One region of the Oceanobacillus sp. CAU 1775 genome, then DNA from elsewhere that is predicted to be linked to it. Evidence: predicted binding sites of a transcription regulator. Region 1 holds the regulator's gene; the other holds the start of a gene.
The links. Region 1 encodes NrdR, which represses ribonucleotide reductase genes. Its sites were predicted from a motif close to AACACNATATATNGTGTT; they were not measured.

Region 1 (4,709 bases):
GCATCCTCCCCAGTAATAATCCACTCCGCGAGTTCATGGATATGTTGAATCACATGCTTGTCTGAAAAATAATATTTATCCTTTATAATTTCGATAAGTACGCTACTGAAATAAAAATTTAAATAGACATTTACAAAAGAATCCGCAACCGCTTGATACTTCAATTCATTAAAAGCTTCAAAATCGACTTGTATCCTGTTCCCCCACTTTTCATTTATGCTCCAATTAACCGAAAGCTGTTTGTTCTGTTGAAAAAGATTCTCACAAAAATGTATAACCTCCTTGTCAGTTTCAAAATAAATCTCCAGCAATTGCATCACCCTCATCTTCAACAAACTGTTATATTATATGGGATGTCCAACTGATTAATGATAAAACTGGTTAAACTAGTGAGCAAAATAAAAAAACTTTTAAGCGAGTACTCTCACTTAAAAGTTTTTCGTCATTTATTTTCTGCGATTATATCCTGGAACATGCACTATTTCACTTACTTGTTGAATTCTTTGGATGATTCTTCCTGCCTTCAACTTTTCCGTACCACTTCTCGTAGAAGCTAAGTGATCTTCCATTTGTTCTAATGTCAGGTTTGATGTGAAGAAAACTGGTAAGCCTTCCATCATACGATACTGTAAAATAGAGCTTAAGATTTCATCCCTGAACCAAGCAGATTGCGATTCTGCTCCAATATCATCTAGCATTAAAATATCGGCAGTTTTAAACAAATCTATTTTTTCGTTTACAGAGTCGTCTTTAAATGATGCTTTAATTTCTCTTACAAACTCAGGCATATAGATTAAAGTTGAAGATACATTGAACTTTTTCAATTCATTAGCAAGTGCACCAAGTAGGAAGGTCTTTCCAACTCCAAAGATCCCATGTAAATACAGTCCTTTTGATGGTAAGGAAGTTTTGGCTTGATTCAAAAACTCATAAACTTTAACCAATACTTCTGTTCTTTGTTGGTCACTGTCAATATCGCTGAGTCTTGCATTTAAAATTTCCTTTGGCATATATAAGCTTCTTACTAATTTTTGTTGTTCTTGTTCTTTTTCGTACATTTTTCTACTATGACATTTTTCGTAGCGAATATGAATTTCATTATGCACGACTTGTAAGATCGGTGAATAACCTTGAATCATGTTTTGGCAGCCACCATAAGATTCACATTTATCACATTGTTTCGATTGTGTTTTATACTCATAAAGCTTAATAAGGCCTTTATTTATTTCTTCTTGTGTTAATTCAGGATGATGGGAAAGGAATTCCTTGATTTCTTTATCCGCAAGTAATTCTTCACGCATTCGAGTATAGTTTTCTTTAAAACTTTCACTTTGAGACATCCATGATTTTAAGTTAGATTGGATTGGTTTCATTTCATTCATCCTCTAAAAGATTGGTTTTAGTTTCCTTCTGAATACTGTTTCATTAGATGTGCTAACCTTTGTTGTTCTTCAATACTTACGTCCTGCTTTGTTTCTTGAGGCTTGCCTTGTAAATGCTTCCCCTCTTTAAACCAATCAGGCACAATATCTTTTGATGCTGACTTTTGTTGATATGGTCTTTTATTTGTTTTAGCTTTTTCGTAGTTTTCTTTTTCCTTCTTAGCAAATTCCATTGCTTCTTTCGCTGTTTTAAGTTTAGCACGTGACCATTGACCAGCGATTGTACCTACGAAATTCTTTGTTAGCTTCATATTCGTCTGAAGTAAACAGTAATGAATAAGTACGTTCATCACAGGGGCCGGTAATCCTTGCGTCAACATGATCTCCTCAATTAATTTCATGTCCTGCGCTGAAGCCATTCCTCCACTAGATAAATCTTCTAATAATTCTTTCGGAGAGATCGATTCTAATTTTTGAATTAATGCTTCCTCTTTCGACTTTGGAGGGGTATTTATTTGCGTATTAGCAGGCTTAGGCGTCTTGTTTGTTAATCTTAAAGCCTTATTATTATTTTTTGCCTTAAATAAATCATGGCAAGCTTGTTTGAATTCTTCTGTATCTAAATCGTTTTCTTCTGACAATGCCCAAAGCAATGCATCGTCAATTTCATAACTTTCCAGATCATATAATTGAATCATTTGTGAAATTAATTTCTTATTTGTTTCCGTTAAAACACGCCTAACTGGGATCTTCCTTTGCTTTAACATTTGTTCAAGCCATTTAAATTCTTGTTTTTGTGCTGGTTCTTCTTTTACTTCTGGTTCAAACGACTCGGCTAAAGTATCTTTATTCGGTTTAAAAGTTTGGAATACTTCTTGGAATGCTACTGTGATATTATCGCCTCTATGGTTCGTTTCCTTTGCCATATAAAAGTTCTGCAACTTACGAAATTTCTGTTCTCCTATATGATTGTATAAGAGGGTAGTAAACATCGCTTCTTTAAAAAAGCTCTTCGGATCAAATGGTGGTTCTAAAACATACGTATAGATATCTATTTCTTGGGATTCTTTTTTATATGTTTTTAAAAGGCCCATTCCCTCTAATTTAATTCTAGCTTCATAAATTTGATCGAGTGGAAGAATAAGATAATTCATTAATGTATGATGTGTTTGAGGGGATTCCTCTTGTAGCAGAATATCATTTAAAAGTGTTTGATAGAGCATTAATGCCTCGGAACCAATTAATGGCTGATACAGATGTGTTAAGGACTGTAAATAATTCGTTGGTAACGGATTTCTTAATTCGACAAAATAACCGTCAACAGGCAATAATTTACCGATAGGGTTCAAGCTTTACACATCCTTTATTATTTCTGTTCTTTTTCTTGTTTGTCTGTATTAATTAAATCTTTTAGTTCATCTAGAAACACAGAGACGTCCTTAAACTGACGATAGACGGAAGCAAAGCGCACGTATGCGACCTCGTCCACTTTCGATAACCTTTCCATCACAAGTTCGCCTACTGCTTTCGAATCTACTTCAGAAGCACCGGAGCCTCTTAATTCTTTTTCTACTTCTAATGCAATATCTTCAATTGTTTCAATTGGAACTGGTCTTTTTTCACAAGCACGAATAATTCCTCGTGTTAATTTTTCACGAGAAAACTCTTGGCGCATCCCGTCTTTCTTTACAACGATTAACGGAATTTCTTCCATTCTTTCAAATGTCGTAAAGCGTTGGCCACATTTTTCACATTCTCTTCGGCGACGGATCGCTTTGCCTTCTTCTATTGGTCTTGAATCCGTAACTTTTGTATTTTTATATTGACAATTAGGGCATCTCATTGTGTTCCACCTCTATTTTCACATACGATGTGATGTCTGACAGTGTATATGTATTTTTAGGATTAGTTATATAATAATTGTACAGTATATTTTAACATGTTTTACGTAATACATCTAATTCAAGAATAAAACAGCTTCATTCAGATTGTAACTAAAAACAAGGCCAGCTTGAATTTACCCAAGCTGGCCTTTGTTAATTATATAAGTTTATACTGTTTCTTTACTTTTAATTGATTCTCCGACTAGTTTAACTAAATCTAGTACACGTGCTGAGTAGCCCCACTCGTTATCATACCAAGCAATGACTTTGATTTTGTTGTCTTCCATTACGATGGTTGACAATCCATCGATAATTGCAGATTCTTCTGTCGTTGTATAATCGATTGAAACAAGTGGTTCATCAGAGTATCTGATAATTCCTTTATGAGTTGTTTCAGCTGCTTCTTTGAAGGCATTATTAACATCTTCAACAGTAACAGATTTTTCAACGTCTACAACTAAATCTACAAGCGATACATCTGGTGTAGGTACACGTAAAGCCATGCCATGTAATTTACCATTTAGGTGAGGTAATACAAGGCCAAGTGCTTTCGCTGCTCCAGTAGATGTTGGAATAATCGATTGTCCGTTACTACGTGCACGACGTAAATCTTTATGTGGATTATCTAGGTTATTCTGGTCTGTCGTAAATGCATGGACAGTAGTCATTAGACCATTAATAATTTTAAAGTTGTCATCTAAAACTTTTGCGACAGGTGCTAAGCAGTTCGTTGTACATGAAGCATTTGAGATGACGTGGTGTAGATCTCCATCATATTCTTCATCATTCACACCGAGAACAATTGTCTTATCAATATCTTTTCCTGGTGCAGTAATAACAACTTTTTTAGCTCCTGCTTCTAAGTGAAGTCCTGCTGTATCATTTGTTGTAAATTTACCAGTTGCTTCAACAACAACATCTATATTTAATTGTTTCCAAGGTAGTTTTTCTGGTTCACGAGAATTTACTACTTTTACAACATGTCCATTGATTTCGATTCCTTCACCATGTACATTTACTTCTCCATCAAAAATACCATGAACACTATCGTACTTTATTAAATGAGCAAGTGTTTCAAAAGGATATCGTGCGTTAATAGCTACAACCTCAAAGTTATTATTTAATACAGCCTGACGAAAGACCATTCTTCCAATTCGTCCAAATCCATTAATAGCAATACGAGTCTTAACCATAATTACCTAATTCCTCCCATTAACGTTATACTAGTTAGTTAAATTCCTTAATTAGTATAACACATTTAGGCTATGATGTGTTACACTTTGATAATTTTATCCTGACTAAAATTTAACATCCCATTCTTGGAGGATTTTTGTTAATTGATTATGGCTTTCTTCTTTGGTGCCATTATTGTTTATGACGGCATCTGCTAATTTTTCTTTGTCTGAAACAGGCATTTGGGATGCTATTCGTTGTTTTGCTTCTT
Region 2 (4,709 bases), 430 kb from region 1:
TTTTGGAATCCTTTCCGGTTTTTATCCACTTGGCTCATGTACGATGAAATATAACCCTGTAATTAACGAAGATGTTGCTAGACTTCCAGGATTCTCACATATTCACCCATACCAAGACCCAACAACGGTTCAAGGTGCAATGGAACTGATGTATGATTTACAGATGCATCTACAAGAAATTACAGGAATGCACGAAATTACGTTGCAACCTGCCGCTGGTTCACAAGGGGAATGGACAGCATTAATGATGATTAAAGCTTTCCATGAAGCAAATGGTGATCACCACCGAAAAGAAGTTATTGTACCTGACTCAGCACATGGTACGAATCCAGCCTCAGCAGCTGTTGCAGGATTTAAAGTAGTAGAAGTTAAATCAAACGAAAAAGGTTTAGTTGATGTTGAAGACTTAAAGCGTGTGGTTAATGAAAATACAGCAGCATTGATGTTAACAAATCCGAATACTTTAGGATTATTTGAAACGGAAATTGTAGAAATGGCTGAAATTGTTCACGGTGTGGGCGGTAAGTTATTCTATGACGGAGCTAATTTGAATGCAATCATGGGTTATAGCCGTCCAGGAGATATGGGCTTTGATGCTGTACACTTGAACCTTCATAAAACTTTTACTGGTCCACATGGTGGTGGAGGTCCTGGTTCTGGTCCAATTGGTGTATCAGAAGAACTAGCACCTTACCTACCAAAGCCTGTAATTCGTAAAAATAATGATATGTATGAGTTTGATTATAACCTACCAAAATCTATTGGTATGGTTAAGGGATACTACGGAAACTTTGGAATCAACGTACGTGCTTATACTTATATCCGTACAATGGGTGCAGAAGGGCTGAAAAAGGTTAGTGAGTATGCTGTTCTTAATGCGAATTACCTCATGCGTAGTTTAGAAGAAGAGTATGAGCTACCATTCACACAACATTGTAAACATGAATTTGTTCTTTCTGGAAATAAACAGAAGAAACTTGGTGTGCGAACATTAAATATTGCTAAGCGATTAATGGACTTGGATATTCATCCACCAACTGTTTACTTCCCATTAATTGTTGAAGAAGCATTGATGATTGAACCGACTGAAACGGAAGCGAAGGAAACATTGGATCATTTCATTGATGTTATGTTACAAATCGCAGACGAAGCGAAAAACAATCCAGAAGTTGTTCTAGAAGCGCCTAAAAATACTGTTGTTAGTCGTTTAGACGAAGCAACTGCATCACGTAAGCCTATTCTTAGATACTATCCAGAGTAAATATTTTTATTTAGAAATTATCTCGATGTCGATTTCCTTCGAGCGTTTTCAATAGAGATAAAGATTTAGAAAAGCTACTGCAGAATACAAAAAAGGTACTAGTCAATTTGACTAGTACCTTTTTTGATTTATTTGCTTTTAACTTTGCCTGTCCACTTTTTAAATCCACCCTTTAGTTGGTAGATTTCTTCATTGCCATTTTTATGAAGTATTTGTGCAGCACGTGCTGAACGACTACTGTTCTGACAATATAAATAAACTGGTTTATCTTTACGAACTTCAATTAAACGTTGTTTTAATTGTGTAACAGGAATATTTCTAGCTCCTAGAATATGTCCGTTTTCAAATTCTTGTGGCTCACGGACATCAATTAGTTGTGCTTTTCGATATCCTTCGATCCACTGATCTTGATTTAACACATTTAAATACAATTTTTGTCTATAGTAACGGAATATCGTTAAAGCAAGTAGTACAACAAATACAATAATTAATACAGCCATTTCATTTATCCCCCGTTTATAACGAATATCATTTCCTATTATAGATTACTTTCACTAGTTTTTAAAGTATTTAAGATATATTTTGTATAAGAATCTGTTAAAGTTTTATGTTAGATAGAGAAAAAACCCGCTTCGGAAATATACTTCGCGCATCCATAGGCGGCTGGTGAGCCTCCTCAGTCCCAAGCGACTTGCGGGGTCTCACCGTAGCCTTCCATCCCGGAGTCTTCTTATATTTCCGAAGCTCATTTTATTCTTCTTATTTTTCATGGAGTAAATTCACAGCATAGTACAAAGAAATGAAACAAAAAAATATGAAGAAAATGATTTCTTCATATTTTGCAGGAATTGTCGAGTTATGTATGTTTTTCTTTAATTTTCTTTAGAAATCTTCTATTTAAAAATGTTGACAATTTGTTATTTATGGGATTCAATCACAATATATAGGGTATATTTTAAATTAAGGTACTATATGTTGTTTTATTGAGATGTATATGATAATGTAATTGTACCATAATAATTACTGAAATAGGGGAGATAATATGTCGACAATTATAAAAGTAAAGAACGAAATCAATATCGAAGAGCTTAATAAAGATATCGCTCAATTCGAAGTTGTGCATCCGATTACGGAGGATATGAAGTTAACACATGGTGGAGTTTCAAGACTTGTTATGTTAGATAGATATTCTTATAAGGATACAGAAAAGAAAACATTAAAAGTTGGGGATTTTGTTGTTCTAACTGTAAAATCTGATCCGAAGTTTCCTGCTAGAGGATTAGGATTTGTAAAAGAAATCAATTGGAAATCAAATGAGGCTGAAATCAAAGTTCATGAAGATTATTTATCAGCATTAGATAATGAAGAAGAAATTAGTACGGGTGTTATCGTTCGTTCGCTTGATGTTATTGACAAACCCCTAGAAATCTATTACGAACAAATTGCGAAAAGAAATGCTACTGGTTTATCGTCTGTGGAAAAAACAGAAGAGCAACGTGACACTTGGAATCAAGCGTTTCAAGAGGAATTAGCAGCACGTAACTTTGTTCCAGCTGGAAGAGTTCTTTACGGAGCTGGTGCAAATACAGATGTTACTTATTTCAACTGTTATGTAATGCCTTATATAAAGGATTCTCGTGAAGGAATTTCTGATCACCGTAAACAAGTGATGGAAATCATGTCACGAGGCGGTGGTGTAGGAACGAACGGATCTACATTACGTCCTAGAAATACTCTAGCAAGAGGCGTTAACGGTAAATCATCTGGTTCCGTTTCTTGGCTTGATGATATTGCGAAGCTTACACATCTTGTGGAGCAGGGCGGATCTCGTCGCGGAGCACAAATGATTATGCTAGTTGATTCACACCCAGACATTATTGAGTTTATTATTTCAAAAATGCAGAATCCTAGAATTCTAAGATACCTAATCGAAAACACAGAAGATGAACAAATTCAGAGATTAGCAAAAGAGAAGTTAAACTTTACTCCGCTTACAGAAACAGAATTTGATCTGTACCAAAGTATCGTAAACTATAAAAGAATTCCTGGGCAAGGTGGCTTTACAGATGCTGCGATGAGACAAGCAGAAGAGAAACTTGCTACAGGTGGAACATATACTGTTCATAACTCGGAGTTTTTAACAGGGGCGAATATCTCTGTATGTATCACAAAAGATTTTATGGAAGCTGTTGAAAATGATGATATGTATGAATTGAAATTCCCTGATGTTGAAAATTACACACCGGAAGAAATGAAAGATTATAACGAAAAGTGGCATGATGTAGGTGATGTACGTAGATGGGAAGAGATGGGTTACGGTGTTCGTGTATACCGTGAAATTAAAGCGAAAGAACTTTGGAACCTAATCAACATTTGTGCAACATACTCTGCTGAACCAGGTATTTTCTTCATTGATAACGCAAATGATGAAACGAATGCTAAAGCATATGGACAGCAAGTAGTAGCAACAAACCCATGTGGAGAGCAACCATTAGCTCCTTACAGTGTATGTAACTTAGCTGCAGTTAACCTTGCAGAAATGGCGAATAAAGAAACAAAAGAAGTAGATTATGAAAAGTTAATTCAAACGGTTCAAACAGGTGTAAGAATGCAAGATAACGTTATTGATGCAACACCATACTTCTTAGAAGAAAATAAAAAACAAGCACTTGGTGAGCGCCGTGTAGGTTTAGGCGTTATGGGAATGCATGATTTACTAATCTACTGTGAAACAAGATACGGTTCTGAAGAAGGAAACCAACTTGTAGATAAAGTATTTGAAACAATCGCAACAACTGCTTACCGTACGTCGATTGAAATCGCTAAAGAAAAAGGGAGCTTCCCATTCTTGGTTGGTGAAACAGAAGAAGAGACATTAGCACTACGTGAAGCATTTATTAACACAGGTTATATGAAAAAAATGCCAGAAGACATTCGTCAGGGCGTCTTAGAGCATGGTATTCGTAACTCACACCTATTAACTGTTGCACCAACTGGAAGTACTGGAACAATGGTTGGAGTATCAACAGGTCTAGAACCTTACTTCTCATTCTCATATTATAGAAGTGGCCGTCTAGGTAAATTTATCGAAGTGAAAGCAGAAATCGTACAAGAATATCTTGATAATAATCCAGAAGCAGATGCAAATAATTTACCAGAATGGTTTGTATCGTCTATGGAGCTATTACCAGAAGAACATGCAGACACACAATGTGTGATTCAACGATGGGTAGATAGTTCAATCTCTAAAACAGTAAACGCTCCAAAAGGTTACTCTGTTGATCAAGTAGAAAGTGTCTACCGCCGTCTATACAATGGTGGTGCAAAAGGTGGTACTGTTTATGTGGATGGAAGTCGTGATTCACAAGTACTTACGCTTAAAGCTGAAGAGAACATCTTTGGAGAACAAACAGAGTTATTTGAAGAAGAAAAAGAGCAACGAAAAGTT

Region 2: a site for NrdR is predicted at 2,195-2,212, ahead of ACXYMZ_RS03540 (vitamin B12-dependent ribonucleotide reductase). Genes of this name have one in related genera too.

The regions. Positions count from the first base shown of each region.
Region 1 covers NZ_JBTLRO010000002.1:492,401-497,109, forward strand. Annotated here, with positions in the region: gene ytxC (sporulation protein YtxC) at 1-164, opposite strand, end outside; gene dnaI (primosomal protein DnaI) at 447-1,373, opposite strand; gene ACXYMZ_RS05720 (replication initiation and membrane attachment family protein) at 1,400-2,731, opposite strand; gene nrdR (transcriptional regulator NrdR) at 2,749-3,225, opposite strand; gene ACXYMZ_RS05730 (glyceraldehyde-3-phosphate dehydrogenase) at 3,433-4,458, opposite strand; gene coaE (dephospho-CoA kinase) at 4,564-4,709, opposite strand, start outside.
Region 2 covers NZ_JBTLRO010000002.1:65,378-70,086, forward strand. Annotated here, with positions in the region: gene gcvPB (aminomethyl-transferring glycine dehydrogenase subunit GcvPB) at 1-1,261, shown strand, start outside; gene ACXYMZ_RS03535 (rhodanese-like domain-containing protein) at 1,390-1,761, opposite strand; gene ACXYMZ_RS03540 (vitamin B12-dependent ribonucleotide reductase) at 2,304-4,709, shown strand, end outside.